Linked DNA regions of Jilunia laotingensis. The protein of the gene in region 1 interacts with the protein of each later gene in a pairwise test. Links are inferred from orthologs where the notes say so. Each region holds a gene or a part of one and is shown in the gene's direction. Other genes may lie near its edges.

Region 1 (3,105 bases):
ATGATTCATCAATGGAGAGACATGTGGAATAAGCCGATTCAACACCAAACCCGCAAGAAATGCTCCCAATATTCCCTCCATACCAACAAATTCCATTAGACCGGCTCCCAAGAACACCATAGCAAGTACAAAGATAAATTGCATCACATTATCGTCATACCGCCGAAAAAACCAACGCCCGATACGCGGGAAGAAGAAAATAATAAGGAAACCAAGAAATATAACTTTTACAACCAGCCATATCCAGAACAACCCGGAAGATTCTCCTTTGAAAAGTCCTCCAATCACCGCTAACACCAACAAGGTCAGAGTATCGGTTACAGCGGTACCACCGACTGCAATACTCACGCTACGATGCCGGGATACGCCATACCGGATCACAATAGGATATGCAACCAATGTATGTGAAGCATACATACTGGCAAGCAATATCGATGTCACCAACCCATATTTCAGTAACGTCATATTAGTGACAAAGCCAATTGCCATAGGTATTATGAACGCAAGCAGCCCAAGTACGACAGCTTTTCCTCTATTTTGTTTAAAATCTCCCATGTTCATTTCCAACCCGGCAAGAAACATAATATAATATAACCCCACCTTACCGAACAGTTCAAAACTACTATCCCTTGTCAGAATATTAAAGCCATGCTCTCCAATTACTACACCGGCAAGTATCATTCCGATAATATGCGGTATGCGAAGTCTTCCTAATACTAAGGGAGCAAATAATATAATGAGAAGTACAAGGAGAAATATCCATGTAGGATCGGTTATAGGTAGTTGTAAGCTGATATCAAACCATTGCATATATCTAAGTTTTACGTTTTCTCTGCAAAATAACAAAAAACTTATCAATTATATGGCAAATTGTTATAATTTTGCAACCAATTATTTGCTATTCGGAAGAATAGTATATTAAATACAATATTCAATTTAAACAAGAGAAAAAGATGAAAGTAGCTATTGTTGGCGTAAGCGGAGCCGTAGGACAAGAATTCCTGCGCGTGCTCGATGAGAGAAATTTCCCGTTGGACGAGTTGGTTTTGTTCGGTTCTAAACGTAGTGCCGGAAGCAAATATACTTTCCGCGGTAAACAGATCGAGGTAAAACTCTTGCAACACAACGATGACTTTAAAGGAGTGGATATCGCTTTTACATCAGCAGGTGGAGGAACTTCTAAAGAATTCGAAAAGACGATTACCAAATTCGGTGCCGTAATGATCGACAATTCAAGTGCTTTCCGTATGGACAACGATGTACCTTTGGTGGTTCCGGAAGTTAATGCAGCCGATGCAAAAGATCGTCCACGTGGTGTAATTGCCAACCCTAACTGTACGACGATCCAGATGGTAGTTGCACTGAAAGCCATTGAGCAGCTTTCACACATAAAAACCGTCCATGTCTCTACTTATCAAGCAGCTAGTGGTGCTGGGGCAGCAGCTATGGATGAACTTTACGAACAATATCGTCAGGTATTGGCCAATGAGCCCGTTACTGTAGAAAAATTTGCTTATCAACTTGCTTTCAATCTGATTCCACAAGTCGACGTTTTCACAGAAAACGGTTATACGAAAGAAGAGATGAAGATGTTCAATGAGACACGAAAAATCATGCATTCGGATATAAAAGTCAGTGCAACCTGTGTACGTGTCCCTGCTTTGAGGGCTCATTCTGAAAGTATTTGGATAGAAACAGAACGTCCTATCTCCGTCGAAGAAGCCCGCGAAGCTTTTGCGAAAGGCGAAGGACTTGTATTACAAGACAATCCGGAAGAGAAAGAGTATCCAATGCCTTTGTTCCTTGCAGGAAAAGATCCAGTTTACGTAGGACGCATCCGCAAGGATCTTACCAACGAATGTGGTTTGACTTTCTGGATTGTAGGCGACCAAATCAAAAAAGGCGCAGCACTAAATGCCGTACAAATTGCAGAATATCTGATTAAGGAAAAAAATATCTGACAATAAACACTACTAACAATCAAGTTCTTGCTATTTCATGTCTATTATTAGTATGAAATAGCAAGAACTTGATTTTTAAATTGCCCACATTTTTTCATTATATTCCTTATATCAAAAACATAACTAGCCGATTAACAAAAGAATTATTATCCATCTAATTCTCAGGAATAATTTTCCCTCATAAAAAGTAGAATAAGAGAGCTGACCCATAATAAACGTTTCCATTGATTACAAAAAATTTGGCTTTCTATATTCATTGTAACATCAAGCCCCAATCCTTTAACTATACAAATAAGTAAGGATATATAAATGCAATCAATTTCCTTATAAACAAAATAAATTTTTCATGCCAAGCAAAAGCAGAACATGTATCAACAATCCATTGTATAATAGTTATAATCAGAGCCCCGGTAGTAAATCTAGCTAGCCATTTACTCCAACATTGTTGATGAGAGAATCTACGAATCACCGGATTATAAATTGAATTTTGAAAATACTGCAATTCTTTATCTATTGTATGTAGTTCTTTTAAACGTTCGGTTATTTCGCTTTTAATATTTTCCAATTCGGTATTGAAAATATTATCATTCAAATCAACGAGCATACGAACCACACGTTCATATACTCTTAATGAGATACTGCATACTGTTTCATCACTCTGTTTTCCAATAATTACACGGTTGTTTATCAAACCATGAATAGGGGGAGCCATCTCTTGATCTTCTACTTTCCCCGAATCACCACGTAAATGATTAAACCATTTATAAACTCCTTGCTTTTTTTGAGAAGTTTGACCGAATCCTTGCGAGCAATTATAAAGAACTTGCGTAGGATATTCATAAGCCTGAATGTTTACAAGATGGGTATATTGATCACGAGAATTATTCATAAAATATATTTTGATATAACGTATATACTTACATGTTGATTCAAAATAAAACTCTTGCCAGCCATTACTACCATTAAACATGGTATCATATACTACCTCCCATCTTAAAACACTTGCCCCCATACCCTCCTTAGACATTTCATCAGCAACTAACAACCTATAAAGGTACTTTCTACGACTAGGCTGTTTTTTCTCAGACCCACAATTATCCCATAATAAAAAACGAATATAAGAAATTCTTTTTCTCTCCCGTAA
Region 2 (3,284 bases), 3.5 Mb from region 1 along the record:
GAACATTGTCAAAAACTATGGAGGATGGAATGCCGTATATAAAGAGGTAAAATCGGAAGTAGGAGGCAAGACAGTAATTAATGATGTTTTGCAGCCTGAGGGAGTTGGTGGTACTAATCCTAAAAACCATGATTTTCGTTGTTTGGTTGGCGCAAGTCTCGGCTTAGGTGCTAAGTTCAATGTGAACGAGTATCTTGCCATCGACTTAGAAGCTCGCGGACAGGTGACTCCATCTATCTTGGGCGCATACAGCAGCGGAAAGACTGACGGTTATATCCACTTGACAGCCGGTGTCACTTACACATTCGGTGGCAAGAAGTTCGTATCGGGCGGAAAGGTAGATCAGAACGCCATCAACGATGAATTGAACAAGTACCGTGATGAATTGGCTCAGGCCCAGACCGACCTGGCAGACGCCAAGAACGCTCTGGCAAATGTTAAGCCTGTGACAAAGGAGGTTGTTAAGGAAATTGAAGTTGCCGGTCCTCGTGCTATCTTCTTCAAGATCGGAAGTGCCAAGATCGATGATTACGGCATGGTTAACATCCAACTGGCTGCCAAGATATTGAAAGCTAATCCGGATAAGAAGTACAAGGTAGCCGGATATTGCGACGAAGCAACCGGTAGTGCTAAATGGAACCAGAAACTTTCTGAAGAACGCGCTCAGGCTGTTTACGATGCCCTCGTAAAAGAAGGTGTGAACAAAGATCAGCTCGAACTCATCGGTTTTGGTGGTACTGCGAACATGTTCGGCAAGAACTTCCTGAACCGTGTAGTGATTCTGGAATAAAATAGGGGTTCTACAGAGTATTTGCTCTGAATGCAGAAAAGGCGTCTTGAATAAAGACGCCTTTTTTATATTATAATGAGCTTTATTCGAAATATTAATCGTATTTTTGTGCCCGATTATGAGTAGGATATTAGCTATTGATTACGGTAGAAAACGAACGGGGCTGGCTGTTAGCGATGTAATGCAGATTATCGCAAATGGTTTGGCAACAGTGTCTACACATGAATTGTTAGATTTCATCATTGATTATACACGTAGAGAATCTGTAGAACGTATCATAATTGGTTTGCCTAAGCAAATGAATAATGAAGTTTCTGAGAGTATGAAGTATATCGAACCATTTGTCAGGAATTTGAAGAAACGTCTTCCGGAAATGTCTGTTGAGTTTGTTGACGAACGTTTTACATCCGTATTGGCGCATCGTACGATGCTTGAAGCCGGACTAAAAAAGAAAGATCGTCAGAATAAAGCTTTAGTAGATGAAATCAGTGCGACTATCATCTTGCAAACATATCTTGAAAGTAAGCGTTTTAATATAAACGGATAAATTGTTTAATATAATTATAAGGAATAACAAAATATGATTTTACCAATTTACACATATGGCCAGCCGGTTCTTAGGAAAGTGGCCGAAGATATACCATCTGATTATCCTGGATTGAAAGATTTGATTGCTAACATGTTTGAAACCATGGTGCATGCCGATGGCGTAGGGCTTGCCGCACCTCAGATCGGACTTCCAATTCGTGTTGTAACGATTACTTTAGACCCGATATCTGATGAGTTTCCGGAATTTAAAGATTTTAATCGGGCGTATATTAATCCGCACATTATTGAAGTTGGTGGTGAAGAAGTTTCGATGGAGGAGGGATGCCTTAGTTTGCCTGGCATTCACGAAACAGTTAAACGTGGAGGGCGTATAAGAGTGAAATACATGGATGAGAATTTTGTTGAACATGACGAAGTGGTGGAAGGATATCTTGCACGCGTCATGCAACATGAATTTGATCACTTGGATGGTAAAATGTTTATCGATCATATTTCTCCGTTACGGAAACAGATGATAAAGGGAAAGCTGAATGCAATGTTGAAAGGCAAAGCCCGTAGCTCTTATAAAATGAAACAAGTGAAGTGATATAATTTACAATTTGATATTTTGAGTCTTACGATTGGGGAATGAATTAAATTAAAAAAGAAATTCCTCAATCGTAAATTGTTTAATAGTCTAATCTACATGATCAAATGCTCAAAAAATATAAAAAGTTGATTGATATCCCTGTAGAATAGACTAAAAGCATTACTTTTGTTTCGCTTAATAAGTATCTTAAGGCTAATGATAAAAAAAATATTAGTGGCACTATTGCTACTTCCTACATTGGTATATGCTCAGATAAATACAGAGCGGGTGATGATGATCGCCCGTAATGCACTTTATTTTGAAGATTATGTACTTTCTATTCAATACTTCAATCAGGTAATTAATGCGAAACCATATTTATATGAGCCTTATTTTTTTCGGGGGTTGGCAAAAATAAATTTGGATGATTTTCAGGGTGCTGAAGCTGATTGTGATAAAGCTATCGAGCGAAATCCTTTTGTAGTTGGGGCTTATCAGATTCGTGGATTGGCGCGTATCCGTCAGAATAAATATGACGGTGCCATCGAGGATTATAAAAAGGCATTACACTATGCACCAGAAAATATAACTCTTTTGCATAATCTTGTTTTATGTTATATCCAGAAAAAGGATTATAAGGAAGCGGAAGAAAATTTGGAAACCATGCTTAAGGTGGCACCCAAATATACACGTGCTTATCTAATGCGTGGAGAGGTTGCCTTAAAACAGCAAGATACTATCAGGGCGTTGAAAGACTTTAATACTGCTATTGAGATGGATAAATACGATCCGGATGCTTGGGCTTCCCGGGCTATTGTTCAGCTTCAGCAAAGTAAGTATGCGGAAGCCGAGTCTGATTTTAATCATGCAATACGTTTAAGCGCCCGGAATGCGGGTAATTATATAAATCGTGCGTTAGCTCGGTTCCACCAGAATAATCTGAGAGGTGCTATGAGTGATTATGATTTGGCACTGGATATTGATCCTAACAACTTTATCGGACATTATAATCGTGGTTTGTTGCGAGCGCAGGTTGGTGATGATAACCGTGCGATTGAAGATTTTGATTTTGTACTTGAGATAGAACCGGATAATATGATGGCTACTTTTAATCGTGGTTTGCTACGTGCCCAAACCGGAGATTATCGGGGAGCTATAAAGGACTATACAACAGTGATCGACCAATATCCTAATTTCTTGGCCGGATATTATCATCGTGCTGAAGCCCGTAAGAAAATCGGAGATAAAAAAGGTGCTGAGATGGATGATTTCAAATTAATGAAAGCACAACTAGATCGTCAAAATGGTGTTACGACTAAAGATGTCGCTCAGAATGTGGAGGAAGGTGAAGAGGAGGATGGCAGTAAGACTCGAAAA

What was found.
Region 2: the proteins of H8744_RS03440 (region 1) and def interact in binary tests that used the Escherichia coli proteins (3 or more experiments, as listed by UniProt). The link is inferred for Jilunia laotingensis from one-to-one orthologs.

Annotation. Positions count from the first base shown.
Region 1 is NZ_JACRTF010000001.1:843,774-846,878, forward strand. The notes cover bases 196-2,957. They hold H8744_RS03440 (aspartate-semialdehyde dehydrogenase), read left to right. Parts: upstream 196-953; coding sequence 954-1,961; downstream 1,962-2,957. Other genes in these bases: H8744_RS03435 (cation:proton antiporter), read right to left, coding at 196-810; H8744_RS03445 (hypothetical protein), read right to left, coding at 2,245-2,957. Outside these bases: more of H8744_RS03435, read right to left, coding at 1-195; more of H8744_RS03445, read right to left, coding at 2,958-3,105.
Region 2 is NZ_JACRTF010000001.1:4,342,116-4,345,399, reverse strand. The notes cover bases 207-3,147. They hold def (peptide deformylase), read left to right. Parts: upstream 207-1,370; coding sequence 1,371-1,925; downstream 1,926-3,147. Other genes in these bases: H8744_RS17100 (tetratricopeptide repeat protein), read left to right, coding at 2,124-3,147; ruvX (Holliday junction resolvase RuvX), read left to right, coding at 909-1,337; H8744_RS17115 (OmpA family protein), read left to right, coding at 207-790. In the rest of the region: more of H8744_RS17115, read left to right, coding at 1-206; more of H8744_RS17100, read left to right, coding at 3,148-3,284. UniProt on the Escherichia coli protein: Removes the formyl group from the N-terminal Met of newly synthesized proteins. Requires at least a dipeptide for an efficient rate of reaction. N-terminal L-methionine is a prerequisite for activity but the enzyme has broad specificity at other positions.